One region of the Cupriavidus sp. 86D6 genome, then DNA from elsewhere that is predicted to be linked to it. Evidence: predicted binding sites of a transcription regulator. Region 1 holds the regulator's gene; each other region holds the start of a gene.

The links. Region 1 encodes LexA, which represses DNA repair genes until DNA is damaged. Its sites were predicted from a motif close to ACTGTATNNNNATACAGT; they were not measured.
Region 2: the regulator LexA is predicted to act here: its motif matches at 7,975-7,992, upstream of AC3G88_RS12790 (CppA family protein).
Region 3: the regulator LexA is predicted to act here: its motif matches at 3,987-4,004, upstream of AC3G88_RS23170 (ATP-dependent helicase).

Annotation. Positions count from the first base shown of each region.
Region 1 covers NZ_JBYPSB010000001.1:1,022,628-1,032,678, forward strand. The annotation lists gene AC3G88_RS04680 (methyl-accepting chemotaxis protein) at 197-1,765, shown strand; gene AC3G88_RS04685 (enoyl-CoA hydratase/isomerase family protein) at 1,880-2,959, shown strand; gene AC3G88_RS04690 (NADPH-dependent FMN reductase) at 3,118-3,681, shown strand; gene dusA (tRNA dihydrouridine(20/20a) synthase DusA) at 4,083-5,087, shown strand; gene AC3G88_RS04700 (hypothetical protein) at 5,910-6,170, shown strand; tRNA gene AC3G88_RS04705 (tRNA-His) at 6,296-6,371, shown strand; gene AC3G88_RS04710 (hypothetical protein) at 6,623-6,796, opposite strand; gene lexA (transcriptional repressor LexA) at 6,950-7,606, opposite strand; gene AC3G88_RS04720 (asparaginase) at 7,841-8,851, shown strand; gene rpsF (30S ribosomal protein S6) at 8,967-9,341, shown strand; gene priB (primosomal replication protein N) at 9,362-9,661, shown strand; gene rpsR (30S ribosomal protein S18) at 9,665-9,943, shown strand; gene rplI (50S ribosomal protein L9) at 9,974-10,051, shown strand, end outside.
Region 2 covers NZ_JBYPSB010000004.1:367,503-377,553, reverse strand. The annotation lists gene AC3G88_RS12830 (GFA family protein) at 1-65, opposite strand, end outside; gene AC3G88_RS12825 (hypothetical protein) at 316-663, shown strand; gene AC3G88_RS12820 (LysR family transcriptional regulator) at 740-1,678, opposite strand; gene AC3G88_RS12815 (2-hydroxy-3-oxopropionate reductase) at 1,684-2,586, opposite strand; gene garL (2-dehydro-3-deoxyglucarate aldolase) at 2,611-3,402, opposite strand; gene AC3G88_RS12805 (malate/lactate/ureidoglycolate dehydrogenase) at 3,418-4,512, opposite strand; gene AC3G88_RS12800 (Bug family tripartite tricarboxylate transporter substrate binding protein) at 4,515-5,510, opposite strand; gene AC3G88_RS12795 (thiamine pyrophosphate-binding protein) at 5,787-7,463, shown strand; gene AC3G88_RS12790 (CppA family protein) at 7,580-7,903, opposite strand; gene AC3G88_RS12785 (RNA polymerase sigma-70 factor) at 8,088-8,978, shown strand; gene AC3G88_RS12780 (LysR substrate-binding domain-containing protein) at 9,025-9,936, shown strand.
Region 3 covers NZ_JBYPSB010000013.1:87,698-97,748, forward strand. The annotation lists gene AC3G88_RS23135 (YifB family Mg chelatase-like AAA ATPase) at 1-80, shown strand, start outside; gene AC3G88_RS23140 (YEATS-associated helix-containing protein) at 96-929, shown strand; gene AC3G88_RS23145 (hypothetical protein) at 1,002-1,127, opposite strand; gene AC3G88_RS23150 (LysE family transporter) at 1,211-1,864, opposite strand; gene AC3G88_RS23155 (hypothetical protein) at 1,958-2,599, opposite strand; gene AC3G88_RS23160 (thioredoxin fold domain-containing protein) at 2,736-3,230, shown strand; gene AC3G88_RS23165 (TlpA disulfide reductase family protein) at 3,360-3,896, shown strand; gene AC3G88_RS23170 (ATP-dependent helicase) at 4,048-6,156, shown strand; gene cmdF (tyrosine 2,3-aminomutase) at 6,164-7,768, opposite strand; gene AC3G88_RS23180 (sigma-54-dependent transcriptional regulator) at 7,836-9,158, opposite strand; gene AC3G88_RS23185 (sensor histidine kinase) at 9,182-10,051, opposite strand, start outside.

The DNA of each region.
Region 1 (10,051 bases):
TATTTCCGCCAGATTCGCACCGAGGATTTCCTCCATACGCACGTCAAGTGGCGCCCGCTTAACGTTTTGCGATCCATCACGAAAATGAAGGACTGACTATCACCGGGAGGCAATCAAGTCGGCCACGACAATGCCGTCATTGGGGCGACGGCCATGGAGGAGTGGCCGATATTCAAGTCACGGAGAGAACTGCCCCATGTTTCGCAACACTACGATTGGAACCCGTTTGTGGCTTCTGACAATTGTCACAAACTTGTTGCTGTTGATTGTCGGTGCCGTTGGTTGGATCGGCATGTCGCGTAGCAACGACGCCACGCGCCAGATCTACCAGCAGCAATTGTCGGCCGCCACGTATCTGGCGGAGGCGCGCTCGAATCAACTGCTGGTGCGTGTGCTGCTGGACCAGGCGGCCTTTGCCACCGAGGCGGCCGATGCCAAGGCCCGCGCCGCCACGGCCCAGGACTTCGCGCGGCTGTCCGACGCCGCATGGCAGTCGTATCTGGCCATTCCGCGAACCGACGAGCAGACACGCGCCACCGAGAATGTGTCAGAGAAACGCCGCGCGCTGTTCCAGGAGGGCGTGACGCCGATGATCGCCGCCCTCAACGCGGGCAACCGCGAGGCGATGATGAAGGCGGTCATGGAGACAATTCCGAAACTCGATATCCAGTTCACCGCCGTCAATACGGAACTTGGGCGCCTGCAAGTGGAAAGCGCCAAGGCCGTCTACGAGAATTCCCAGCATCGCTACGACAGGCTGCTGACCGTTTCCATCGCGGTCCTGGTGCTTGGCCTGGCGTTCAGCACCGTGGTGGCCTGGCGCCTGCGTGCGTCGATCGTCCATCCGCTGGATATCGCCATTGGCCGTTTCGCGCGCATGGCGGACGGCGATCTTAGTATTTCGGCGATGCGCGATGGCGCTGCAATCGCCGACGAGCACGCAAGAAGCGAGACCAGCCGCATGCTCGGCATGCTGGGGCGCATGCAGGGGCGTCTGGCCGAGATGGTGGGCGAAGTGCGCAGCGGCGCCGATTCGATTGCGGCGGCGAGCCAGCAGATTGCCAGCGGGAATGCCAACCTGTCGCAGCGTACCGAGCAGCAGGCCGCGTCGCTTCAGGAGACCGCTTCGAGCATGGAGGAGTTGACCAGCACCGTGCGCCACAACGCCGATAGCGCCCGCGAGGCCAGCACCTTGGCGGTGGATGCGCGCCGGCTGGCAGAGACCGGCAGCCAGGCCGTGTCGCGGGTGCAGAGCACGATGCAGCAGATCGACACCGGCGCCAACAAGGTGGTGGACATCATCGAGGTGATCGAGAAGATCGCCTTCCAGACCAATATCCTGGCGCTCAATGCGGCCGTGGAGGCCGCGCGGGCCGGCGAGCACGGCCGTGGCTTCGCGGTGGTGGCGGGCGACGTGCGCGATCTGTCGCAGCGGTGCGCGGCGGCGTCGAAGGAAATCCGCACGCTGATCGGCGCCTCGGTGTCGAATGTGCGCGAAGGCACATCGCTGGTGGACGACGCGGAGCGCGCCATGCAGGACATCGTCAATGCGGTGCGCCGCGTGAGCGATATCGTCGGCGGCATCAGCGCGGCGTCGGACGAACAGTCGCGCGGCATCGAACAGGTGAACGTGGCCGTCTCGCATATGGACGGCATGACGCAGCAGAACGCGGCGCTGGTGGAGGAAGCCGCCGCGGCGGCCGGGTCGCTCGAAGACCAGGCGCAACGGCTGACAGGGCTGATGTCGGCCTTCCGGCTGGCGTGATCGCCAGGGCTGCAGCGGCTCGACAGACGATAAGCCGATTCTGAAACGGCGCCGTCATCGAATCCGGGCAAGGCAGGTGGCGTAAAATTGCCGCCTACTGGAACGGAGACGGATATGACGGAGTTTGTATCGACGGCGGTGCAGGGCGGTGTGGCCTATCTGACGCTGACCCGCCCGCAGGCCCTGAATGCGTTGTCGCTCGACATGATTCGCGCGATCACGCAGGCGTTGCAGCAGTGGGAAACCGATGCCGCCGTGCATGCGGTGGTGGTGGCCGGCGCGGGCGGCAAGGCGTTCTGCGCCGGCGGCGATATCCGCTGGTTCCATCAGGCGTACTACGCCAACGACCCGATGCTCGACCAGTTCTTTGTCGAGGAGTACGCGCTCAACCATCTGATCCACCGCTACCGCAAGCCCTATATCGCCCTGATGGACGGCGTGGTGATGGGCGGCGGCATGGGCATCTCGCAGGGCGCCCGGCTGCGCATCGTCACCGACCGTACCAAGATGGCGATGCCGGAGACGAACATCGGCCTGTTCCCCGATGTGGGCGGCGGCTGGTTCCTGGCGCGTACGCCGGGCCATATCGGCGAGTACCTGGGCCTGACCGGCACGGTGATTCACGCCGCCGACGCCCTGTACGCGAAGCTGGCCGATGCCTATCTGCCGGCCAATGTGATGGCGGAACTGGCGGCATCGCTGCAGGCGCATGCGTTTGACAGCGGCGACGCCGTGCTGGCCCATATCGCCACCTTCACGGGTCAGCACGCGGCGGCGTGCGTGCCGCACGCCAGCCCGCTGGCCCAGCATGCCGGCATGATCGACACGCTGTTTGCCGGCGCCACGGCGCAGGAGATTCTGAGCGCGGTCAGTGACACGGCCGGCGACTGGGCGGCCCAGACCGCCGCCACGCTGCGCAGCCGGTCACCGCTGATGCTTTGCGTCACGCTGGAACAGATCCGCCGTGCGCGCACGATGACGCTGGAAGACGAGCTGCGCATGGAGCTCGACATGATGTACGACGTGTTCCGTCATGGCGACGGCATCGAGGGCATCCGCGCGCTGGTCATCGACAAGGACCACCAGCCGAAATGGAATCCGGCCCGCCTTGACGAAGTGACGCCGGGCCGCGTGCGCGCGTTCTTCGACAGCAAGTGGCGGCGCGAGGAACATCCGCTGGCATCGCTGGCGTAGTCGCTCCGCCCGCTGCGCCATTTGCATCGGCATGGGCGTTGCGCGCGGTGGCCGGCGGCGGCCATGCAAGTCAAGTACAGTGTGGGCAGGGCTGGCCCTGCTGCCGGAGCCGGCCTGTGATTCACTTCGACCGTGTGTGAACAGTGAAAGGAACCGTAATGAGCAATCCTCGTGATGTCGCCGTACTGGTGGGAAGCCTGCGCAAGGAATCCCTGAACCTGAAACTGGCCAAGGCCCTGGCCGCGATTGCGCCGCCGCAGCTCAAGCTCGATATCGTCGAGATTCGCCAGTTGTCCCACTACAACCAGGATGACGACGCCAATCCGCCATCGGAATGGGTGGCCTTCCGTGACCGTATCCGCCGCGCCGATGCCGTCCTGTTCGTTACCCCTGAATACAACCGCTCGGTGCCGGGCGTGCTGAAAAATGCCATCGACGTGGGATCGCGCCCGTATGGGGAAAGCGCCTGGGACGGCAAGCCGGGTGGCGTGATCAGCGCGTCGCCGGGCAATATCGGCGGCTTTGGCGCCAACCACCACCTGCGCCAGTCGCTGGTGTTCCTGAATATTCCGGTGCTGCAACAGCCGGAAGCCTATATCAGCGGGGTGGACAAGCTGTTCGATGAGCAGGGCGGCATCAGCAACGACTCGACCCGGGGCTTCCTGAGCAAGTACCTGACGACCTTCGCGGCCTGGATCGACCGCAACGCCGCGGCGCGCTGACAGTCGGCCGCCGATCGCGCCAGTCCGATTCAAACGTCGGTAAGCCCCGTCCTACAAGGCGAAGCGGGGGAGACCCGACACCGGCAGTGACCCCTGCTTTCTATAGTGAAGCCATGTTCAAACACATAGACAAGGAGGAAACACCATGCCGTACATTCTCGCCTGGCTGCTCGGCGTCCCGGCCTTCGTCCTGATCCTGATCTGGCTCTTCATGCACTGAGTGCAGCCCGCCCAACATGAGAGACGGCGCCTCCGGGCGCCGTTTTTACTGGCCGCGTGCCGCGCACCCGATGTGAGCGTTCCGGGGCGCTGCTCAGGAACGTCATCTCGCGTATACTTGCGGGTCTTCCTCAGTCCGTGGACCCAGAACCGTACCCGGACGCTCCCTCGACGCCATACCCATGACTGCAAATCCGCGCCGCATCTCGGTTGCCCCGATGATGGACTGGACTGATCGCCACTGCCGCACGTTCCATCGCGCGCTGAGCCAGCACACCTGGCTTTATACCGAGATGGTCACCACGGGCGCGCTGCTGCATGGCGATGTGGCGCGGCATCTCGATTTCGACGCGGCCGAGCAGCCCGTGGCACTGCAGCTGGGCGGTAGTGAACCTGCCGATCTCGCGCAGGCGGCGAAGCTGGGTGAGCAGTGGGGCTACAAGGAAATCAACCTCAATTGCGGGTGCCCCTCGGAGCGCGTGCAGCGCGGTGCGTTCGGCGCGTGCCTGATGGCAGAGCCCCAGCTGGTTGCCGATTGCGTCAAGGCGATGCGGGATGTGGTGTCGGTGCCCGTGACGGTGAAGCATCGCATTGGTATCGACACGATCGAGCACTATGACTTTGTTCGCGACTTCGTTGGCATTATTGCCGACGCCGGTTGCGAAACATTTATCGTGCACGCCCGTAATGCCATTCTGAAAGGCCTTAGCCCGAAAGAAAATCGGGAAATTCCGCCGTTGCGGTACGAAGTTGCATACCAGCTGAAGAAAGAATTTCCGCAGCTGGAAATCCTGATTAACGGCGGCATTGTCTCTTATGGCGAAATGGAAGAACATTTGCGCCACGTGGATGGGGTAATGATCGGCCGTCAGGCTTACCACGATCCTTATATCCTCGCCGAAATGGACAGCCGTTTCTACGGCGTTGAATCGCCGATTCCAACGCGCGAAGACGCCGAAATGGCCATGCAAGCCTATATCGGCCATCTGGTGGAGCGGGGCGGCTATATGGGCGCTGCCACCCGGCATATGCTGGGCCTCCATCGCGGGGTCTATGGCGGACGCGGCTGGCGCCGGGTGCTGTCGGATGCACGGCGCATGAACGCTGCCCGCACCCGGGCCGACGTGGATGCGCTATTCGAAGAAGCGCGTTCCCATCTGCGTCCAGACCTCCTGGAGGCGGCCTGAGCGACCCCCGAACGTGACGATCGTATGCGGGCTGGACTGGAGGAAAAACTCTAATTTCGAACGATCGTGCTATGCACATGCCGCAAATGTATGCCCCAAGGGCGTTTGCGGCGGTTGAGGTGACTGGAAACCCGCGTGGGCAAAGGGATTCCCCTAATTCGCCAGTCCTGCGGCATGTTCTTACACTGTGCCTGCCCTCGAATACAGGGCTTTCTTCAACTGATTTTTGAGCCCGCCGTGTGCGGGCTTTTTTTCTGCCCCGTCTCGTTGTTACCACAGCAACCGTGGGTTTGCCCGGATGGTGCGCCGTGCGTTCGGGGTCTACATTGAATGTGCCTTCAGGGCATTGAGATCGCTAATTTAAGAGTCCGCTTGCGAGCGGGCTCTTTTTTTTCGTGGGTCGCGCCATGCACGAATCGCGCATAAAACCGTGGCGTACCTGAACACCAAAAAAAAGCAGGCGATGCTCGTCGGGAGTGATCGCCTGTCGGGAATGTCGAGGGGGTCAATGTCCCTCGGGGAAGAGTATCCAACAGCATTATTTGCGACAGAACCCTGCCGTGGTGGGGCAAGACCTCCGCTTTTGAAGGGCAGGCCGATACGTCAAGCTCGGGCTATTGTTAAGACATGCCCTGTCGAGCGGCGCGTAGGTCATGTTACGATGCGCTGAAAAATGCCGCGACATTAGCCGGCATGGCGTGGGAGTCGTATCTTCACGGATGCGGCGCCAAGTGGGGGAAAAGCAGTTGGGCTGGCCGGTTCGAGCGGTGTGACGGGGAATGTCGAAGCCAGTGAATCGGAAGCGAGCCCTGAGGAAACGAAATGGAAGCGGAAGAACCATTCGGTGAAGTCTTCGAGGACTACCGGGTGATCTGGGTAGCCGAGCAACTGCAGGACGGCAAATGGACTGCGCGCTATTGCTGGCACCCAGGCACATCGATCGACGCCGGCAAGGCGTTGCAGCGCGACGTCCTGAATGGCAAGTCGAAACGCTTGCTTGGACTTTTTCCGAGCGAGGCAGAGATCATCGCTGCGATCAAGGAAGCCGTGCTGCTGGAAGCGAAGTGGGTGGGCCCCCGATGAAGTCCGGAAGCCATCCGCCAGCGAATCCGAAATTTTTTTGTGCGGAATACTAGCCATCAGCAGAGAATGCTTGTATAGTCTTGTTCTTCGCTGATCGACACAACGGTCAACGAAAAATCTCTACGGTGGCTGTAGCTCAGTTGGTAGAGTCCAGGATTGTGATTCCTGTCGTCGTGGGTTCGAGTCCCATCAGCCACCCCAAAGAATTCCCTTGCAAAACAGCCGCTTAGTCAAGCGGCTGTTTTGCTTTGCACGCATCCCTTCCCACCATCCCTTCCGCCTGGTGCAACCGACCTGACAGCATCCGATTGCGATCGCATACGCCAAGGCGAAGCCGGTCGATGGGCGAAAAAAACCGGACGTTGGCGGGGTCGACAAGGTCCGGTTCTGCGCATGACGCGAATGCGCAGTGATGCGGTTGCGCGCTGATCCGCGTGGCACGCGGCCAGATTTCAATCGAGCAGTTTCGTGGTCGGTTCTGCCAGTTCCAGCATGCGGCAGATGGCTGCCATGTTGCCGACCATCGTGCGACGTTGCGCGCCCTGGTAGACGCGGACGCCCTTGATTTGCCGGAACGGGACCGGCTTGACCGGGCGGCGGGAAGCGATGGGATTCGATTGCAGCATGGCAACACCTCGTAATTTGCGACAGCAGTGGTCCGCGCCCGTCGTCCAGCAAGGACGGGGCGGCATGGGCAAAGCAAAGCGGGTGACCAGGGCAGACGGCCGTGCTGCCTAAGTCTCGGGAGCCGGAGTCGCTGTCAGGCGCCTCCGATCACGCTAGAAGCCTGACGATCGGATCAGGCCGACAGCGATACCTTCAAGGGAGAACTCGTCGCGGCCCGAATGGAGCACGATGTTCTGGAAATCGGGGTTTTCTGCGATCAGTTCGATCGTGTCGCCGCGTTTCTTCAGGCGCTTGACCGTGACGTCCTCGCCCAGGCGGGCTACGACGATCTTGCCGTTGGCTGCCTCGCTGGCTTTCTTCACGGCCAGCAGGTCGCCATCGAGAATGCCGGCGTCGCGCATACTCAGGCCGCGTACGCGCAGCAGGTAGTCCGGACGCTCGTCGAAGACCGATGCATCCACCTGGTACTGACGGTCGATATGTTCTGCGGCAAGGATCGGGCTGCCCGCAGCGACGCGACCGACCAGCGGCAGCGTCAACTGCAGCACGCCTGCCATTGGCAGCGAGAACTGGTCGGAACGTTCCGAATCGCTGCGTGCCACCTTGAGCCGGATGCCGCGCGATGCGCCGGGGGTCAGTTCGATGACGCCCTTGCGTGCCAGCGCCCGCAGATGTTCCTCGGCCGAATTGGGCGAGGAAAAACCAAACTCGGCGGCGATCTCTGCGCGCGTGGGCGGGAAGCCCGTGTTGCGGATCGTGTCGCGGATCAGATCGAAAATCTGCTGCTGCCGGGGTGTCAGGGTCGCCATGGTTCGCCGGTCTCTCGTGCCGAAGCACTGTATGTTTAAACAGTATGCTGTGATTTTATACAGTATCGTGTGAAGTGCAAGCACAATTTGCGCAGTGGGCTCTACATGGGCGACGGCGGCACCGGTGGCTTCGCGGGTTTGCCAAGGGGGCGCTGGGGCGGGGTGGCAGTTACAATCGTCGGCCAGATCCCGGGCCGCGCCCGCCCGGCCAGCCCCCTCAGTCAGCCTATTTACATGTCAGCGTCTTCCTCATCGTTGCCCCGTGTCGTCGTGCTTGCCACCGGCGGCACCATTGCCGGATCGTCCGGCGACCCCGCCAGCAGTGCCCAGTACCAGGCGGCTACCGTGCCGGTGTCGCAACTGGTCCAGGCCGTGCCCGCGCTGGCCGATGTCGCGCGCGTGGAGGCCGAGCAGGTGGCGCAGGTCGACAGCAAGGACATGACGTTCGGTCTCTGGCAGCAGCTGGCGGCGCGGGTGGCGTACTGGTCCGGCCAATCGGACGTGGCCGGCATCGTGATTACGCACGGCACCGATACGCTTGAAGAAACGGCGATGTTTTTGCACCTGACGCAGCCGTGTCCCGTGCCGGTGATCATCACTGCGGCGATGCGCCCGGCAACGTCGCTGTCGGCGGATGGCCCGCTGAACCTGCTCGATGCGGTGCGCGTCGCGGCCCATCCGGACGCGCGGGGCCTGGCTGTGCTGGTGGTGCTGAACCAGCAGATCCACGCCGGGCGCGACGTGACCAAGGCGCATACGTCCGCCGTCGATGCCTTTGTCTCGCCGAATGCCGGTCCGGTCGGCTACGTGCAGGACGCCTATATTCGATTCACGCGTACGCCGTCCCGGCGGGAGGCGCCGTGCTTGCCGGTGCCGTCGGCCTGGCCGATGGTGGAGATCGTGGTCAGCCATGCCCAGCCGGGCAGGGTGGCCGTGGATGCACTGGTGTCGGCTGGTGTGAAGGGGCTGGTCGTGGCCGCCACCGGCAATGGCTCGGTCCACGAAACCCTGGTGGCGGCGTTGGCCGATGCGGCGGCGGCTGGTGTGGCAGTGGTGCGCAGTTCACGTACTGGCGCCGGCCATGTGTCGATTCCGGCGCGGCCGGCGGCGGGGGCTGGCCTGTTTGCGTCGGCGGCCGACCTCAACCCTTACAAGGCGCGCGTGCTGCTGCTGGTGGCGCTGGCAGCCGACCCCGCGCTCGGCGTCGATGCCGGGCGCCTGCAGTCGCTTTTTGCCGCCTGCTGAGCCGCCTGCACCGCGTACCTTGCGGATTCCCGGGTTTCCGGGCTATACTCGCCGGCTATTCAACCTTGCCGCACCGGACGTGACGCCCGGGTGGCTCATCCCAAAAGGAGCGTCAATGCGTCATTACGAAATCGTATTTATCGTCCATCCGGACCAAAGCGAACAAGTGCCGGCGATGATCGAGCGTTACAAGCAGCTCGTCACGTCGCAAAATGGCCAGATCCATCGCGTGGAAGACTGGGGTCGTCGTCAGATGGCCTACATGATCCAGAAGCTGGCCAAGGCTCACTACGTTTGTCTGAACATCGAATGCGGCAAGGACACGCTGGCTGAACTCGAGCACGCGTTCAAGTTCAATGACGCCGTGCTGCGTCACCTGATCGTCCAGACCAAGAAGGCTGAAACCGCGCCGTCGCCGATGATGAAGGAAGTGCAGCGCGAAGAAGCCCGCAAGGCCGCGCAAACGACCACGGAAGGCCAGGCCGCCTGAGTGCGGACTGCTGTGTCGCGGTGAACCAGCTTCGGCTGACCGCCACGCTCGCCGAGCGAGATACGCTGCGCTATACGCCAGCCGGCATCCCTGTCGTCAACTGCATCCTGCAGCATGCCGGCGAGGTGATGGAGGCGGAAACGCCCAGGCAGGTGGAATTCGCAGTGGTGGCCATGGGCATCGGCCCGATTGGCCAGCGGCTCGAGCGCATGCCGCTCGGCACGCTGCTCGACTGCGAAGGCTTTCTGGCCCGCAAGCACCGCAACAGCAAGACACTGGTCTTTCACATCACTCGATGTAAAGCATTCGAAAAGGATTGAATCATGGCATTCGTCAAACGTGACAACAAGAACAAGAAGCGCTTCCAGCAACAGAACCCGCTGTTCAAGCGCAAGCGCTTCTGCCGCTTCACCGTGGCTGGCGTCGAACAGATCGACTACAAGGATCTGGACACGCTGAAGGACTTCATCGGCGACAACGGCAAGATCACGCCGGCTCGTCTGACCGGTACCAAGGCGCACTATCAGCGTCAGCTGGATACGGCCATCAAGCGCGCCCGCTTCCTGGCGCTGATGCCGTACACCGACCTGCACAAGAACTGATAGTCCCGGGACCGCAAGGAGAAATACACGATGCAAGTCATTCTGCTGGAAAAAGTCATCAACCTGGGCAACCTGGGCGACATCGTTCGCGTGAAGGACGGTTACGCA
Region 2 (10,051 bases), on a different contig from region 1:
TAGGGCGAATCGGACTCAAGGCTGAACTGCACCGCGCCGCACTGGCACGATCCGTCGAGATGCATGGCAACTCCCTGGAATCGATGGTCGATGCGGTTCAGTGTGGGCCACGCGCCTGCCTCGATCAAGCCAAAAACATTGCAAATATCGTCAGAAACTGTGGCGTTGTCGGGCGTTGTCTGTCAGTGCGGGCGAGGTTTTGTAAGGAGATGTGTGAATGCGGCACACGGGGCACCGTGCGGCTTCTAAACTGGGCACGCGGTGGGAAACAACGCACCCGTCGTTTTCGATAACAACCACCTGAGAGGTCTCAACATGTCCAAGCAACGAACCATTCGCACCACGTCCCTGATTGGCGCCCTGGCAGCCGGCATGATCTCTGTCACCGCCTTTGCACAGACCACGCAGGCGCCGGCCGCCCCGGCCGACATCACGACTGCGGCCCCGCCGGTCACGACCCAGGTCCAGCCGCCGAAGGACCCGCTCGTGGAACGCCGCGAGGCCCGCAAGGCCGCCAATGACCAGTACAAGGCCGAGAAGAAGGCGGCCAAGGGCGAGTACAAGCAGGATGTGAATGCGGCCAAGTCCGAGCGCAAGGACGCCAAGAAGGCCGCCGACGAGACGGCCAAGGCCGAACTGCAGAACGGTACGACGAAGCAGTAAGGCTTGATGTCCGCGATGTCTGTTTCCCCCTCTTCCATTCCCGGGAGAGGGGGCAAAACCACCGGACATCGGCGATCTACACCAGCCGCGCCCCCGGCCAGGCGCCCGACATCACGATATTGCGCACGGACTGCCGCACCGTCTGCATGATGTCCCACAACTCCGGCACCACCGGCCGGTTGCGCGCCGTGGCCATCGCCACCTGACGCGTCACCACCGGGTCCACCAGCCGCGCCGAATGCAGCCGGCCCTGGGCCACGCGATCGGCCACAGCCGCGAACGGCAGCAGCGTGGCGCCGCAGCCGTCTTCCACCAGCCGCATGGCCACCGTGTTCGAGGCATCGCACTCCATCGCCATGTTCAGCGAGGTGCCCACGCGCGCCGCCAGCGATTCGGCCAGCACGCGCAGCCCGTGCGACGTGCTGGGCAGGATCAGCGGCACTTCGCCCAGGCGGCGCGCCTGGAACGTGGGGCCGAGGTGGCTCCATGACGTGGGCGTGACCAGCGTCAGGTCTTCTTCCAGCAGCACGTCCACCTTGAGCGCGCCCTGCTGTTCGGGCAGGTAGAGCAGGGCCACATCGATATCGCCGGCCGCCAGCCACGCCAGCACCGGGTTGGCCAGACCTTCCACAAAGCGGATCTTCGTCGCCGGAAAGCGCGCCTTCAGCGCCGTGCCGATGGCCGCGAACGCGGTATTGGCGATGGTCGGCTGCGCCGCGATGACCAGCTGCGCCGGCCCCTGTGCGGTGGATGCCCGCACCGCCGCGCGCGCCTCGGCCAGCGTGGCGGCCACCTGTCGCGCGTAACCCAGCAGCGTGGTACCGGCCTCGGTCAGCACCACGCCCCGGCCGCTGCGATGAAACAGCCGGGTGTCGAGCGCGGCCTCCAGCCGGGCAATCTGCCGGCTGACGGTTGACTGGTCGGCGCCAAGTTCCAGCGCGGCACGCGAAATGCTCTGCGTGTTGGCCACGCAGACAAAGCACGCCAGATCGTCGGAATTCAGCGCGGCCGACATGGTTGTCATCCGGCCGATTTTGGCGTATCGCCGATGGCGAACGACGACAGGTGCTCGATGGCCTTGACCAGCCCCGAGTGATCCCAGCCCGCGCCGCCCTGGGCCACGCACACATTGAACAACTGCTGCGTCGATGCCGTATTCGGCATGCCCAGGCCCAGTTGCTTCGCCGTGGACAACGCCAGGTTCAGATCCTTCTGATGCAGTTCGATGCGGAAACCCGGATTGAACGTGCGCTTGATCATCCGTTCGCCGTGGACTTCAAGAATTTTCGAGCTGGCAAAGCCGCCCATCAACGCCTGGCGCACGCGCGCCGGGTCGGCGCCGGCCTTGGCAGCCAGCACCAGCGCCTCGCTGACGGCCTCGATCGTCAGCGCCACGATCACCTGATTGGCCACCTTGGCCACCTGGCCGTCACCGACATTGCCCACCAGCGTGATGTTCTTGCCCATCAATTGCAGCAGCGGCAGCACCTTGTCGAAGACATCCTGCTTGCCGCCGGCCATGATCGACAGCGTGGCCGCCTTGGCGCCCACTTCGCCGCCCGACACCGGCGCATCCACATAGTCGCAGCCGAGCTTTTCGACCCTGGCGGCGAACTCGCGCGTGTCGATCGGCGAGATCGAGCTCATGTCCACGACGATCTTGCCCTGGCTCAGCCCGGCGGCCACGCCGTTGTCACCGAACAGCACCCGCGCCACGTCGGGCGTATCGGGCAGCATCAGGAAGATGATGTCGGCCTGTCTGGCCACCTCGGTGGCGTTGGCGCATGGCTGCACGCCGCGGTCGAGCAGGTCCTGCGGCACGCCGCTGCGCGTGTGCGCGTAGACGGTATGGCCGCCGGCCTGCAAGTGTTCCGCCATGGGCTTGCCCATGACGCCCAATCCGATAAATCCGAGCTTGCTCATGATTCCTTCCTGTTCAAAATGGCTTCAGGACGCAAAGCGGTCGCGCAGCGCGCGGGCCGCATCGCGCAGCAATACATGGTCGATGCCCACCGCCACGAAGTGCGCGCCCATATCCAGGTAGCGCCGCGCGTCGGCTTCGACCGGCGTCAGCGTGCCGATGGCCTTGCCGGCGTGGTTGGCGGCATCGTAGATCTGTTTCACCGCCGCCTGGACATCGGGGTGGTTCGGATTGCCCAGATGCCCGTAGGCCGCGGCCAGGTCGTTCGGGCCGATGAAAATGCCGTCCACCCCGGGTTCCGCACAAATCTCGGCGGCTGCTTCCACGCCCTTGCGGCTTTCGATCTGCACCAGCACGCAGATGTTGTCGTTGATGGTCTTGAAGAAGTCCGGCAGCGTGCCATAGCGGTTCTGCCGCTGGGCACCCGACACGCCCCGGATGCCGTCGGGCGGATACCGCGTGGCACGCACCGCGCGGCGGGCTTCCTCGGCCGATTCCACGAACGGAATCAGGAAGTTGTAGAAGCCGATATCGAGCAGGCGCTTGAGCATCACCGGGTCGTTCCACGGCGGCCGTACAACGGGGGCGCTGACGCTGTCCTTGAGCGCCATCAACTGGGGCGCGAAGGTCAGCACGTCGTTGGGCGAATGCTCGCCATCGAGCAGCATCCAGTCAAAGCCGGCCAGGCCGACAATCTCGCTGGTCACGGGCTGGCCGAGCGAACTCCACAGGCCAATCAGCCGCTTGCGCGCCAGCACATCGGCCCGGAACCTGTTGGGCAGCGGGTGGATCTGGGGCAGGTGAGGGGTGTTGGACATCGTCGATCTCCTGGATCAGTCGGCGGCCAGCGCGGAAAGCGGGCCCGGCGATTTGCCACGGGCCTGCAGCACGCGGGCGGCGGCATCGTCAAGCTGGGCCAGCGTGCTGCTGTCCACGGGAATGTATTCGGCGCGGGCGCGGCGCCAGGCGCGTTCGGGGTCGCCGGGCAGGCGGACGGCGTCGTTGCCCGGTTGCAGGCGTGACGCCTTCATCCATTCCACGAACGACTCCATCTCGTGGCCGAACGTGGTGCTGCTGCCCAGCCGCCCCGGATCGAAGATGATCGCCAGCATGTTGTTCCACACCGCGTGCTCGTGCGTGAGCGTTTCGGGGCGGATCGTATGGCCGCCGGTCACGGCGGCGCCCAGCAGTTCGCACATCACGGCCAGCACGTAGCCCTTGTGCTCGCCGAACGTGCGCAGCGCGCCCTGTGGCGTGCCGGGGTGCGGGAACATCACGGCGGGGTCGTCGGTGGGGTGGCCCTGCGGGTCCATCAGGCAGCCCGGCGGCACCGGCACGCCCTTGTTGTGGGCCACGCGCACCTTGCCCAGCGCGATGGCGCTGGTGGCGAAGTCCAGCACCAGCGGCGGCTGGCCGGCCACCGGCACGCCAATCGTGAACGGATTGGTACCAAAGCGCGGATCGTAGCCGCCATGCGGGGCCACGATCGGCTTGGATAGCACATTGACGAAGTGGATCGAGATCATGCCGGCCGCCGTGGCCTGTTCGGCCCAGTGGCCCACACGGCCCAGATGGTGCGACCGGCGCAGGCCCAGCACGCACACGCCATGTTCCTTCGCGCGTTCGATGCCCAGGCCCATGGCCTGTTCGGTCACGGCCTGGCCCATGCCACGGTTGCCGTCCAGGCTCAGGATGCCGCCCGATTCATGCACCACGCTGACCTGCTGGTTCAGCTGGAGCTGGTCGGCCTGCCACGACATCACGTACTTGGGAATCATGCCCACGCCATGCGAATCGTGGCCGGACAGGTTGGCCCCCACCAGATGATCGGCGGTCAGCCGGGCCTCGCGGGCGTCGGAGCCCGCCGCCAGCCAAAGGTCTGCCACCCATTGGTGCAGGCCGGCAGTCGGGATACGGTGATCACTCATGCTTACTCCAGGTGAATATTGGCCACCTTGATCAGGTTTGCCCATTTGGCGACTTCGCTCTTCTGGAAATTGCCCAGTTCGGTGGGGCCGGCGCCCGACGGCTCCACCCCCATCGACGCCAGCCTGGCGCGCACGTCCGGCTGGCGGATGATCTTGCCGATCTCGCTCGACAGCTTGTCGACGATGGGCCTGGGCGTGCCGGCCGGCGCGAAGATGGCCTGCCACGACACGATCTCGTAGCCGTTCAGGCCCGACTCCGCCATGGTCGGTACGTCGGGCAGCTCGGCCGCGCGTTTGGCGCCGGTAGTGGCCAGCGCGCGGAACTTGCCCGACTGGATCATCGGCATGGCGGCCACGCTGTTCTCGAACACCAGGTCCACCTGGTTGCCCAGCAGCGCCTGCACCGCCTGGCTGCTGCCCTTGTAAGGCACATGGGTCATGCGCAACCCGGCCATGTTGGCAAACAGTTCGGCAGCCAGGTGCTGCGACGTGCCATTGCCCGACGAACCGAAATTGACCGTACCCGGCTTGGCCTTGGCGGCGGCGATCACGTCCTGCACACTTTTCCACGGGCTGTTGGCATTGACCACCAGCACGTTCGGCAACGTGCCGATCAGCGCGATGGGCTGGAAGTTCTTGACCGGGTCATACGGCATCTTCGGGTACAGGCTCACGTTGATGGCGTGCGAGCTGATCGTGCCGCCCAGTAGCGTGTAGCCGTCAGCGGGGGCCTTGGCCACGTAGTCGGAACCGATATTGCCGCCCGCGCCGGCGCGGTTTTCCACCACCACCGATTGCCCCAGCACCTGCGACAGCCGCTGGCCGATCAGCCGGCCCAGCAGGTCGGTGGTGCCCCCGGCGGCAAACGGCACCACGTAGGTGATGGGCTTGCTCGGGTAGTGATCGGCACCCTGGGCGCGGGCCTGCGTGGCGACCGCCATGCATCCGGTACAAAGCACGGCCAGCATCGGCCGCATCAGGCGATGGGGAAAATTCATATCATGTCTCCTGTAGCGCGAACGTTCGTGTGCGGCAGTCCCGGTCCGGGCTGCCGTTCTGCCTGACGGTTTCCGCAACGGAAACGTGGGTCAGGCGGGGCGTCTTGTGCTGCGCCTCGCCCGCAAATCTACACGGGCCCGGGCGGTGGCGACTTGCAGAATTTGCATAACAGAAATGCACGATAGGCCGCGCAGCCGCGCACGTCAAACGGAACAATTGCAGACATTGCGATCCTGCCGCCGATCTTTCACGTCGATAACGCGACCACACCCGACATGACCTCCCACGCCTCCCAGACGGCCCGCACCGGCGGCCGTGTCCTTGTAGACCAACTACGCATCCATGGCACCGAACGCATTTTCTGCGTGCCGGGCGAGAGCTTTCTCGACGTGCTGGACGCGCTGCACGACCAGCCGGCCATCGACCTTGTGGTCTGCAAGCACGAAGGCGCCGCCGCCAACATGGCCGAGGCCGACGGCAAGCTGACGGGGCGTCCCGGCATCTGCTTCGTGACGCGCGGCCCCGGTGCCACGCATGGCAGCATCGGCGTGCATATCGCCCAGCAGGACTCCACGCCGATGATCCTGTTCGTTGGCCAGATCGCCCGCGAGCACAAGGGGCGCGAGGCATTCCAGGAGGTGGACTACGCGGCCGTGTTCGGGTCGATGTGCAAGTGGGCGGCCGAGATCGACGATCCGGCACGCATTCCGGAGATGGTGGCGCGCGCGTTCCAGGTGGCCACGTCGGGCCGCCCGGGCCCGGTGGTGCTGGCGCTGCCCGAGGACGTGCTCGATGGTCTGGTGGAAGTGGCCGATGCCGCGCCGTACCGCGCCGTGGCCGCCGCACCGCGCCCCGAAGATGCCCAGGCGCTGGCGGCCGCGCTGGCCGGTGCCCAGCGTCCGCTGGTGATTGCCGGCGGCGCCAACTGGACCGGCCAGACCGTGCGCGACTTCGCCGCGTTCGTCAACGCCTGGGATCTGCCCGTGGCCTGCGCCTTCCGCCGCCAGGACGTGATCGACAACCGCGACCCGCACTACGTGGGCCACCTGAGCCTGGGCGTCAGCCCCAAGCTGGCCGAACGCGTGAAGTCGGCCGACCTGATCGTGGCCTTTGGCACGCGGCTTGGCGATATCGCCACCGATAGCTATTCGCTACTGGAAGTCCCGCAGCCGAAGCAGAAGCTCGTGCATATCCATGCCGACAGCTTCGAGCTGGGCCGCGTCTATCAGGCCACGCTGCCGATCCACGCCGGCGTCGAGCCGGGCGCCGCCATGCTGGCATCGCTGGACGCGCCCGCTTCGGTGGCCTGGACGGACTGGACCGCCGGCGCGCGCGCCGACCACGAGGCCTTTGTCACGCCGCCGAAGCCTCACGCCGAACTGACCGGCGTGGACATGGGCGCCGCCATGGCGCACCTGAACCGGGTGCTGCCCGAGGACGCCATGCTGTCCAACGGCGCTGGCAACTACACGGTCTGGCTGCACCGCTTCTATGCCTACAAGCGTTCGCGTACCCAACTGGCCCCGACGTGCGGCGCGATGGGCTACGGCCTGCCGGCCGCCATTGCCGCCAAGCTGCGCTTTCCGGAAAAAACCGTGGTGTGCTTTGCCGGCGACGGCTGTTTTCTGATGTATCCGCAGGAAATCGCCACGGCCGCCGCCCACGGCGTGAACCTGATCGTGATCGTGGTGAACAACCGCATGTACGGCACGATCCGGATGCACCAGGAGCGCCGCTATCCGGGCCGCCAGAGCGGCACGCGCATCGTCAATCCCGACTTTGTGCAAATGGCCAAGGCTTGCGGCGCCTGGGCCGAGCGCGTGGAGCGGACCGAGGACTTCGCCGCCGCCTTCGAACGGGCGCAGCAGGCCGGCAAGCCGGCCGTGCTGGAACTGGTGACCGATCCGCGGCAGATCACGCCGGCGATGCGCGTGACCGATCTGCCGCAATGATAGGGCGGTGAACAGGTCAGCAAAAAGTGATCTGAAAGCAGGATCTGCCAGCGGTTTAGTCCAAATTATAGGATTTCAATAATTCGGACTAAACCTCGGCGGCGTCCGAACGGTGCCTAGAAGAGGGAACCCTGCGGCCGGGCCTCATGCCCGGTTTCGCGCTGTGCGTGCGGGGCGCCCGGCTTGGCCAGGATCTGGCGGATCTGCGCCAGATAACGTTCACCCACCGCCCGGTGGGTCTTGCGGGCCTCGTCGGCAAAGCTGCGGCGCGACGGCGGCCGGATGTTCAGCAGGCGGCAAATCGTTGAGAGATAAGGCTTTTTCCCGTCCGCGGCGGTGCGGCGCGCGGCCGACACCAAGGCTGCGTCGCCAATCCGTCCACGCAGCCAGACCAGTACCTGGCGGTCATATTCATTCTGCACACGGATCAGGTGTTCCATTTCAGGGCTCCGAAGGTTCCGACACTGTTTAATCCATCTCACGACGTTGGTACTGTCTATCCATACAGTACACTGTAAATATATACAGTGGTTCGGAAATTTCAAGGGCGCAGTCAGACACGATGCGAGACGGCGAGGGGGCGCCAATGCCACAATGGCAGCCCACCGCAAGGACACTTGTGCCATGGCCGCGCCTGCCCCCGATCACAGCCAGACCTTTGACCAGCTTCGCCCCCGCCTGCAGGGCATTGCGTACCGCATGCTGGGCGCCGTGGCCGAGGCCGAGGATGTCGTGCAGGACGCCTGGCTGCGCTGGCACGGCACCGATCGCAACGCCATCGACAACCCCGAGGCGTGGCTGGTATCGGTGACCACGCGGCTGGCCATCGATCATCTGCGCGCCGCCAGGCTGCAGCGCGAGCACTACGCCGGTATCTGGCTGCCTGAGCCGCTAATGTCCGAAGGCGCCGATACGCCCGAAGCCCTCTACGAGCGTGCCGACGACGTGTCGGTGGCGTTCCTGTTCCTGCTGGAACGCCTGACGCCCGAAGCGCGCGCGGCCTTTCTGCTGCGTGAAGTGTTCGACGCCGACTACAGCCAGGTGGCCGAGGTCATCGGCAAGAGCGAGGCGGCCTGCCGCCAGCTGGTGAGCCGCGCCAAGACCCAGTTGCGCGATGCCCGACCGCAATCCCCCGTACGCAAGGACGCGCACCTGACCCTGGTGCGGCGCTTTGCCCAGGCGCTGGAGCAGGGCACATTCGACGCGATCCGGGACCTGCTGGCCGACGAAGCCACGCTGATTGGCGACGGCGGCGGCAAGGTGTCGAGCTTTCCGAAGCCGCTGGTCGGCGGCGGCAAGATCGCGCAAGTCCTCTTCGCGGCGCAGCGGCGCGGCCTGGCGGTGCATGTGCAAATGGTGGTGCTCAACGGCCAGTGGGCGCTGCTGCGCTTTGTCGATGGCCAGCTCGAATCGGCCCAGAGCATCGAGACCGATGGCGAGCGCATTGTCAGCATCCACGCACAACGCAACCCCGACAAGCTCAGGCGCATCCTGTCAGCCATCGCGCGCCCGTGAATTCCGCATCCGCCGTGTTTTTTGCTCATTGCCAGCCCCCTGAACCATGCGCCTGCCCAGCCTGATCGCACTCCAGATGCTTGAGTGCGCTGCCCGACTTGGCAGCTTCACGCGCGCCGCGGCCGAACTGAACGTCACCGAAAGCGCGATTTCCCGGCAGATCCAGGCCATGGAGGAACGGCTAGGCGTGCGTTTCTTCGAACGGGTGCGCCAGCGCGTGGTGCTGACGCCCGACGGCGACCGCTATGTGCGCGACATCCGCGCCGAACTGAAGGCCATCGAGCGCGCCACCAAGGATCTGGCGTCGCGCGCTGGCGGCATGGAGGTGCTGGAACTCGCCGTCGTGCCCACTTTCGCCACGCAATGGCTGATTCCGCGCCTGGCCGGCTTCCGGGCCGAGCATCCACGCATCGTCGTCAATATCCACGCGCGGCCCGAGCCGTTCCACTTTGCCGATTCGCTGTTCGATGCGGCCATCTATTTTGGCAACGACGCCTGGGACGGGCATCCGTCGGCCACGCTGCTGGAAGAGGGGCCGTCGATCCCGGTGTGCAGCCCGCGACTGCTGCAGGGCGCGGCCCTGCGCCAACGCGAAGACCTGCTGAGCATGCCGCTGCTGCATCTGGCCAGCCGCCCCGATGCATGGCCCGACTGGTTCGGCGGCGACGACGAGGCGATCCGGCGCCGCGCGCGCCTGGGGCCGCGCTACGACCTGTTCACGATGGTCACGGGCGCAGCGATCTGCGGGCTTGGCATCGCCGTTTTGCCAGAAATGATGGTGCGCACGGAGATCGAAAGCGGCCAGCTGGCGGCGCTGCCGTTCGCCGGGGCGCCGGCGTCCGGTCGGCACGGCGCCTATTTCCTGACCTACCGGCAGGCCAAACCCGGCGACGGCACGGATCGGGACAAGGCGGCGCTGTTTGCCGACTGGCTGCTGCGCCAGTGCGAGGGCACCTGAATTCCGATCGCCCATCCGGCCGGGCATCAAGTTAATGCGTAAAGCGCATCAAGTCGCCCGGAAATATCACTTGCCGCCCGAAAGCCGCCCGACCACACTTGGCGGCTCTTTTTGT
Region 3 (10,051 bases), on a different contig from region 1:
ACCTGGAAGGCGCCGAGGTACTGAACGCCGCCCATGTGGCGGAGGCGATCCAGTATCGGCGGGTGCTGCGGTCGGCTTAGCTTGGGGATTGAACAATGACTACTTCCGTTGCATTCGAATGGTTTTCCGAGTTCTGGTGGTGGATCGTGTTCGCGACGATCCTGCTTTCCGGCATTGGCGGTGGCATCGCCCGGTTCATGCAGTGGCGCACCGGAACCCGGGAGCCCGGCTGGATTACCAGCGCCGTCGTGGGGGTTGCCGCAGCATTTCTGGTGCCGATGTTCCTGAATTCGATTTCAAGCGCCTTGATCGCCCAATCCAGGGAACACCCGGAAAAGCTCTTCGTACTGATTGGCTTTTGCATTGCGGCAGCGTACTTCGCTCAGCAATTTATCGATTCAGTCGGCCGCAGGGCCCTGAGAATATCGCAAGAGGCAAAAGCCATTGCAGAGACGGCAGAACGCACGGCACGAAGTGCAACAGATCATGCGCATCGCGCGAACAATCGTGCAGTTGCCATGTGGAAAGTCATGCAGTTGGTCGACAACGGCCAGTATGCAGACGCACTTGCCGCAGCAGACCGCGTGTTGACTACGGACCCGGACCATGCGGGCTGCCTGGCATGGCGTGCCTACTGTCTGAAGCGTCTTGGTCGGGCTGCCGAAGCAGTAGCCGCCATCGACCGCGCGCTGGCGCTGGACGGCAGCGAGGTGTTTAGCTGGCTCTTCAACGCCGCGTGCTATCGCGCGCTAATCGATACACCATTTATCCAGATCAAACCCCTGCTGTTGCGAGCGTGGCACTGTGCCACGGCAAGCCAGCGCGACTGGCTTGTCGCCGCGCTCACGTCCGAGGACGATCTCGAGCGCGTGCGTCAGGATCCGGAATTCTCAGCCCTTGTCTCAATTTTCAAAAGGAATGCCACATGAGCGACACCCCTCCGACCCATTAAGCATGGCGTATCCCCAGACAAAAGGCCCGCATCGCGGGCCTTCGTCATGTCACACCGGCGGTTCCAGCGGCGGCGGGGGCGGTTCCTCGATGGGCGGCTGGTCCGCCGGGAAGCCGGGCGGGGGCGGCTCGTCGGGAGGGGGTTCGCGGTGGGCAGTCAGGGGGACATCGTGCATCGGGGGCTCCATGTACGCCGGGTCACTCCCCATTGAAGCAAACGCTGCCGCACTACGCCAGTCATTCGGCCGCCGGGGTGGCTTCAGGTGTGATGCCGGCGCACAAAGAACAGCGCGGTGCCCACGGCCACCAGCACGCCGCCGAAGAAGCGGTTCTGCCAGCGCACGGCGCGGGCGTTGCGGAACAGGCCCTGCATGCGCGACGCCAGCAGCGCGTAGCCGTGCATCACGATCAGGTCCACAAAGCACATCGTGGCGGCCAGGATGGCCAGCTGCACGCCCAGCGGATGGCCCGGGTCGATGAACTGCGGCAGGACCGCCACCATGAAAATGATGCCCTTGGGATTGGTGACATTGGTCAGCAGGCCCGTGGCAAAGCGGCGCCGACGGCTCATGACCGCCGTGCGTACCGCGCCGCCCTGGCCGTTGGCGCCGTCCTCCGGGATCGTCTCCACTTTGGATCGCCATTGCTGGACGCCCAGGTAGATCAGGTACATCGCGCCAATCGTCTTGACGACCAGGAAGGCTTCCTCGGACGCCAGCAGCAGCGCGCCAAGGCCGCCGCCGGCCACCAGCAGGATGATGACGAGGCCGGTCTGCAGGCCCAGGATCGTCGTCGACGTCTTCTTCAGGCCATACGACAGGCCATGGCTCATGGACAGCACCGCGCCCGATCCTGGCGAAACGGCGATCACCCAGCACGCGGCAAAATAAGCCAGCCACACTTCCCAACGCATCACTGCACTCCTGAAGGTAACAACGGTTAAAGACGAAAGGCTAAAGGCTAAAGGCTAAAGCCGGTTCAATCGGATCAAGCGGTCGAGTCTGCCTCAGAACGGGTGGAATCCGGTCAGGAACTGTTCGACCTGCTCGGCCTGGCGCGTATCGCGGGCGGCCTCACCCGCTTCCAGCACCACGGCCTGGTAGACGCGGGCGCCCGACGCCACCAGCCGCGCGGTGAGGCGGCGCGGCGCCTTGTCCTGCGGCGATACGCCGGCCACCGACACTTCCACGCCGGCTAGCGACACGGGCGGCTGGGCCGCCGACATCACCGTGACGGGGTGCGCCTGGGCCGGTGCCCCGGGGTGCGCACCCAGGTTAGCCACCAGTCCGGCCTGCATGGCGTCCATGGCTTCGCGGCGCATGGCGGCATCGTCGCTGGGCAACGTCACCACGCCCACCGCGAACAGCGTGCCCTCGATGTTCGCGGCATCCATGGTCATCGGCAGCTTGTGGCCGGCAATCGATACATCGCGCGCGGCGCTGGTCGGCTTGGCCGGATACATGGCGGTGTACTTGCCGTCGTTCGACACGATGGTCCGCCAGTCATAGCGCGGCGAGCAGCCGGCGAGCGCCAGCCAGAGCAGGGCGAGCAGCGGCAGCAGGCAATGACCGGGGCGAAACAGGCCGAGACGGGACGAGCTGGACGAACCGGGCGGACGGGGGCGGAGCGTGGATGGGGGCATCGGCATGGGCGGCGCATTCGTGCGCAAGCCGGTATTATCCGGGAAGCCGCCCGCCCGCGCATGTCCGACCCGTGGCTTTCATCGCCCATCGTCCCTTGCCGACCACCCAGGCGCCGGCCGGCCCGTTTTCCGTGAGGTGACCATGCCCTTCCGTTCCCTGCCCCGCCTTGCCGCACCGTGGCTGGCCAGCCTGGCCGCAGTGGCCGGCTTCAGCGCCGTGGCCGGCACCGTGCACCTGCCTCCGGTGACCGATATCGGCGCCCAGTCGGCCGCAGCCGCCAGGCAGGGCGAGCCGCTGGTGGTGCTGGTCAGCCTGCCCGGCTGTACCTATTGCGAGACGGTGCGCCGCAACTATCTGGGCCCGCAGGTGGCGGCCGGGGACATTGCCGCGCGGGAAATCGACATGACGGCCGATACGCCGATCCGTGACGTCGATGGCACCATGACCACCGCCAAACGCTGGGCGCAGGCCCACAACATCTCGGTCGCCCCGACCGTGATGTTCCTGGACCCGCACGGCCGCAACCTGGCCAAGCCGCTGCGCGGCATGCAGCCCGATTTCTATGGTGCCTACCTGGAGCAGGCCATCGACGAGGCCCGCGCCAAGGTGGCCGCCCGGCCCGGCGCGCAGCAGTAGCGCGGGCACACGCTTCCATATTGCGGCGAATTGCCGCAGCCCCGGCGGGCTTGACCGTCCACGATGCCGGCTTCCGCGCCCGGCAGTAGAATAGCCGCTGTCCGATGGCTGTCCCGGTACCGTTATTCCATGTCCAATACTGCTGCTTCCGCCACTTCCCCGCGCAAACGCTGGCCGCTCGCCGTCGCGGTCGTGATCGTCGCCCTGCTTGGCGTCTTTGGCTATCGCGCCATGTCGCCAGCCAGCAAGGTGCCCGATGCCACGTTCACGCTGCTGTCGGGCCAGAAAGTCAGCACGGCCGATCTGAAGGGCAAGGTCTACCTGGTCAACTTCTGGGCCACCAGCTGCGCCACCTGCGTCAAGGAAATGCCGCAGATGATCGACACCTACAAGCAGTTCAAGGACAAGGGCCTGGATTTCGTGGCCGTGGCCATGAACTATGACCCGCCGATGTACGTGGCCAACTACGCCAAGACACGCGAACTGCCGTTCAAGGTGGCCATGGATTCGGACGGCTCGGCGGCCAAGGCCTTTGGCGACGTCCAGCTCACGCCCACCACATTCGTGGTCGACAAGCACGGCAAGATCCTGAAACGCTACGTGGGCGAGCCCGAGTGGGATGCGCTGCACAAGCTGCTGGACGGTGCGCTGGCAAGCGCGGCCTGATTGCCTTCCGTCCCCGGTCGAAAAGGTGCCCAAGCGGCACCTTTTTTGTTGCCCGGACGCCGCGCAGGCACGTGCGGCTTGCCAGTCGAAGCTGTATGGATATACAGTGGGCGCCAGATTTTTCTCAATCCTCCCCTCTGCCCTTCCCGCTGTGCTACCGGATCTCGCCCCTGAAGCCGACGTGCCCGCCGATCTCTCCCCGGAGACGGGCGACGCGGCTGCCTACCTGTCCAAGCTGAATCCGGAGCAGCGCGCCGCCGTGGAATATGCGGGCGAGGCGCCGCTGCTGATTATTGCCGGCGCGGGCTCGGGCAAGACCAATACGCTGGCGCATCGCGTCGCGCACCTGGTGGTGGGCGGCGCCGACCCGCGGCGCATCCTGCTGCTGACGTTCTCGCGCCGTGCGGCGTCCGAGATGGGCCGCCGCGTGGAGCGCATTGTCGATCAGGCGCTGGGCATCCAGTCCGGCGCAGGGCGTGCGGCGCTGCAGTGGTCGGGCACCTTCCACGCCATCGGCGCCCGGCTGCTGCGCGAATACGCCGAGACGCTTGGCCTGGCGCCGAGCTTCACGATCAGCGACCGCGGCGATTCGGCCGACCTGATGCACGTGGTGCGCCACGACCTGGGGCTGTCTGAGCAGGCGTCGCGCTTTCCGCGCAAGGAAACCTGCCTGGCCATCTATTCGCGCGTGGTCAACACCCAACTGCCGATCGAGGTGGTGCTCAAGACCCAGTTTCCGCGCTACGCGATGTGGGCCGACGCGCTCAAGACGCTGTTCGCCGGCTATGTCGAGGCCAAGCAGAAGCAGCAGGTGCTGGATTACGACGACCTGCTGCTCTACTGGGCGCAGGCCATGACCGAGCCCGCGCTGGCGCAGGACATGGGCGCGCGCTTCGACCACGTGCTGGTCGACGAGTACCAGGACACCAACGCGCTGCAGGCGTCGATCCTGCTGGCGCTGAAGCCGCAGGGCCGTGGCCTGACCGTGGTGGGGGACGACGCGCAGTCGATCTACGCCTTCCGTGGCGCCACGGTGCGCAACATCCTGGATTTCCCGACGCAGTTCACGCCGGCTGCCGAACAGGTCACGCTGTCGCAGAACTACCGTTCCACGCAGCCGATCCTGCAAGCCGCCAACGCAGTGATCGGCCTGGCGGCCGAACGCTTCACCAAGGACCTCTGGTCGCTGCGCGAGTCGGCCGAGAAGCCCGGCGTGGTGGTGGTCAACGACGAAGCCGACCAGGCGCGCTTTGTGGTCGAGCAGGTGCTGGCACGGCGCGAATCGGGCCTGGCGCTGATGCAGCAGGCGGTGCTGTTCCGCGCCGCCGACCACAGTGCGCAGGTCGAAATCGAACTGGCCCGGCGCAACATCCCGTTCGTGAAGTTCGGCGGCCTGAAATTTCTGGAATCGACGCACGTGAAGGACGTGATGGCCGTGGTGCGCTGGCTGGAAAACCCGCGCGACCGCATGGCCGGCTTCCGCACGCTGCAGCTTCTGCCCGGTATCGGGCCGAAGACCGCCGCGCGCGTGCTCGAAGGGCTGGAGGCGGCCACCGAGCCTTTGGTGGCGCTGGAGGCCTTCGAAGCCCCACCCGCTGCCGCGCCCGCGTGGGACGACCTGCTGACGCTGGCCCGCACGCTGATGGCGCCCACGTCGCCGTGGCCGTCGGAGTTCGAGCAGGTGGTGGCGTGGTACGCGCCACATCTGGAGCGCATGCACGACGATGCCGCCGCGCGCCAGGCCGACCTGCAGCAGATCGAGCGCATCGCGGCCACCTATGCGTCGCGCGAGCGTTTTCTGACCGAACTGACGCTGGACCCGCCCAGCGCGTCCAGTGACGAATCCGGCGTGCCGTCGCGTGACGAGGACTACCTGATCCTGTCGACCATCCATTCGGCCAAGGGCCAGGAATGGAAGGCCGTGTACGTGCTCAACGCCGTGGACGGCTGCATGCCGTCCGACCTGGCCACCGGCACCACCGAGGAAATCGAGGAAGAACGCCGCCTGCTGTACGTGGCCATGACGCGCGCGCGCGACCATCTCGACGTGATCGTCCCCCAGCGGTTCTACGTGCACAACCAGGTGGGTTTTGGCGACCGCCATGTCTACGCGTCGCGCACGCGCTTCCTGCCGAACCGCGTGATGCCGAATTTCTACAGCCGGTCGTGGCCGCCCCCGCCGATGCCCGGCGAAGGGCAGGACAAGGCGTCCTTGCCGCAGGTCGATCTGGCATCCCGCATGCGCAACATGTGGAAATAGGCGGCCATCAGGCCAGCGCCACCCCCGCCTGACCCACCACTTCCACCAGCGCCCCGTCGCGCAGCAGCGCGGCCACGCGTTCGATCTCGTCGGTCATGTAGCGGTCCGTGTCCAGGAACGGCACGTGTTCGCGTACGAAGGCGAAGACCGCGCGGCCGGCTGGCGACAGGTGCTCGACCGCGCCGGCCAGTTCCGCCGCCTGGCACGCGGCCAGCAGCTCCAGCGCCAGGATGTACTGGTTGTTGTCGAGGATGCGGCGCGCGTTGCGGGCCGAGATCAGCCCCATGCTGACCACGTCCTGGTTGTCGCCGTTGGACGGCACGCTCTGGATGCTGGCCGGGCTGCAGATCGTGCGGTTCTCGGCCACCAGCGCCGTGGCCGGGTACTGGGCGCCGGCAAAGCCGCACGACAGGCCTTCGTTGGCGGCGGCCAGGAAGGCCGGCAGGCGATTGTTCAGGTGCGGGCTCAGCAGGCGGTTCAGGCGGCGTTCGGCCATCACGCCCAGTTGCGTGGCGGCGATGGCCAGGAAGTCCATCGCGAAGGCCACCTGCTGGCCGTGGAAATTGCCGCCGTGGAACAGCGCGTCATCGTCAAAGAACAGCGGGTTGTCGTTCGATGAATTGAGTTCGCGCGTCACCACGTTGGCACAGTGATCCAGCGTATCGCGCACGGCGCCGAGCACCTGCGGGATGCAGCGCAGCGTGTAGGCCTTCTGGATGAACACGCCCGTGCCGGTGTTCTTTTCGTCGCCGGCGCGATGCTTCATCTCCGCGCTGAGCGTGTCGTGCCCGGCCAGCCGCGTCGAGCCGGCCAGCAGCGCGCGCAGGTTGGCGGCGGAGCTGACCTGGCCCGGGTGTGGCTTGGCGATGTCGTGGCCGTGCGCCATGAACGCATCGGCCGATGCCGACAGCCCTTCCAGCGCCAGCGCCGCAATCGCTTCGGCCTGCCGGACCTGCGCGAGCAGCGTCTCCAGCAGCAGGCACGACACCCCAGTCATGGCGGAAGTGCCATTGATCAGCGCCAGCCCTTCCTTGTACGCCAGCGTGATCGGGGCAATGCCGTGCTGTCGCAGCACGTCGGCAGTGGGCGCCGTGCCGCCATCGGCGGTCAGCACCTTGCCTTCGCCGATCAGCGTGATGGCCACGTGCGACAGCGGCGCAAGGTCGCCGCTGGCACCGAGCGATCCCACCTGCGGCACGGCCGGCGTGATGCCGGCGGCCAGGTATTTGAGCAGCTGCTCGATCACCACCGGGCGCACCGCCGAATAGCCACGCGACAGCGCGTTGGCGCGCGCCACCATCATGGCCCGCACTTCATCGCGCGAGAACAGCGGCCCCACGCCGGCGCAGTGGCTGCGCAGCAGGTTCTCCTGCAGCGCGCGGCCGTGCTCGATATCGACCCAGTTGTGGACCAGTTCGCCAAACCCGGTGGACACGCCGTAGATCGGCACATTGGTGGCTGCCACTTGCTCGAAGCGGGCCCGGGCGTCGCGCACCTTGTCGAGGACGTCGGCAGGAACTTGCGCGGTCAACTTGCCTTGGGCGATGGCGGCGACGGCTTCGGGGCGGAGCTGGTAGCCGTCGATGGCGGCTTGGGATGCGGTGTCGGTCATGGGGCGTGCGGTAGGGATCAAGGCAGGGGCGAGAGTGTACCGCGCCCGATTCGCCCTGCCGCAGCCGTTACAGTCCGTAGCGTTTGATCTTGTCGTAGAGCGTCGCCTTGCCCACTTGCAGCAGATCGGCGGCCTGGCTGACGGCGCCGCCCGTGCGCGCGAGCGTATCGGCGATCACGGCGCGCTCGTAGCGCTCCATCCGCTCGCGCAGCGGAATCGATTCGTCGCCGCCTTCGGCCTTGCCGGCATGGCCGCCCTCGGGCACGCCCAGCACCAGGCGGTCTGCCGCATTGCGCAGCTCGCGCACATTGCCGGGCCACGGGCGTTGCATCAGCTGCTGGCGCTGCATCTCGGACAGGATCGGCGCCGGCCGCTGGTAGCGCACGGCCGCCACCAGCATGAAGTGCTCGAACAGCGGCACGATATCCTCGCGACGCTCGCGCAGCGGCGGCAGCGGAATCGTCACCACATTGAGGCGGTACAGCAGATCCTGCCGGAACGTGCCCTGCGCCACCAGCGACTCCATGTCGCCCTTGGCGGCGGCGACGATGCGCACGTCGATCGGCAGCGATGCGTTCGAGCCCAGCCGCTCCAGCGTGCCTTCCTGCAGCACGCGCAGCAGCTTCACCTGCAGCGCCAGCGGCATGCTCTCGATCTCGTCCAGGAACAGTGTGCCGCCCGACGCATGTTCGAGCTTGCCGATGCGGCGCTTGCCTGCCCCCGTGAACGCGCCCGCCTCGTGGCCGAACATCTCGCTTTCGAAGATCGATTCCGGCACCGCGCCGCAGTTCAGCGCGATGAATGGCGCGTCGCGGCGCGTGGACAGCGCGTGCAGGCTGCGCGCCACCAGTTCCTTGCCGGTGCCGGTCTCGCCGTTGATCATCACCGGCACATCGGTTTCGGCCACATTGGCGATCAGCCCTCGCACCTGGCCAATGGCCGGCGACCGGCCGATGATGCGCGTGCCGGCCGCCGGGCCGGCCAGTTCACGGCGCAGCGCCACGTTTTCGAGTTCCAGTGCGCGGCGCTCCAGCGCCCGGCGCACGGTATCGGTCAGGCGGTCCGCGCCGAAGGGTTTCTCGATGAAGTCGTAGGCGCCCTCGCGCATCGCCTGCACCGCCATCGTAATATCGCCATGCCCGGTCACCAGGATCACCGGCAGGCCTGGCGCCACGTTGCGGCAGTGGTGCAGCAGGTCCAGCCCCGACGCGCCGCCCAGGCGCACGTCGGTCACCAGCACGCCCGGGAAGTCGGCGCTCAGGTGCGGCATCGCGGCCTCGGCCGACGGCAGCGCCAGCACCGAGAATCCGGCCAGTTCCAGGCTCTGTGCCGTGGCCTGGCGCACCAGCGGTTCGTCTTCGACAAACAGCACGCGCAACCCGTCTTGCATCGCAATCATTTCGCTTTTCCTCATCACGCCGCCACGGGCTGGCGCGCCCGCCGCAGCGTCACCACAAATTCCGCGCCGCCGCCTTCGGCATCGCCGGCCACCAGCTGGCCGCCGAACTCGCGCACGATCGACGACGAGATGGCCAGCCCGAGCCCCAGGCCCTGGCCGATTTCCTTGGTCGTGTAGAACGGCTCGAACAGGCGCGGCAACGCGTCCGGCGCTATGCCGGTGCCATTGTCGCGCACCGCGATACGTACCTGCTCGTCGGTGGCAGCGACGTCGATGTCCACCCGGCCATCGGGGCGGCCCACGGCGGTAATGGCGTCGAGCGCGTTGCCCACCAGGTTCAGCAGCACCTGTTCGAGCTTCAGTTCGTCGGCCCACACGGCCAGGTCGGCGGACTCGCCGTCCAGCCCGCGTATGCGCAGCATCACCTGGCCCAGGCGCGGGGCGATCAGCTGCAGCACATGATCCAGCGCGGCACGCACACGCACGGCATTGCGGCGCTGGCGTGCCTTGCCGGCAAACAGCTTGAGCTGGCCCGTGATCTTGCCCATGCGCTCGGTCAGGTCGGCGATGGCCGACAGGTTGCCCGTCGCGGCATCGAGCTGCCCACGCTCCAGCAGCACCCGGGTGTTGTCGGAGAACGTACGCAGCGCCGCGAGCGGCTGGTTGAGTTCGTGCGTGATGCCCGCCGCCATCTGGCCCAGCGCGGCCAGCTTGCTGGCCTGCACCAGTTCGTCCTGGGTCGCGCGCAATTCGCCTTCGGCGCGCGTGCGCTCGGCCACCTCGCCTTCGAGCTGTTCGTTGATGGCCATCAGGTCGGCGGTACGCGCTTCGACGCGGCGCTCCAGCTCGTCGTAGGCGGCTTCCAGCAGGCGGCGGCTGTACAG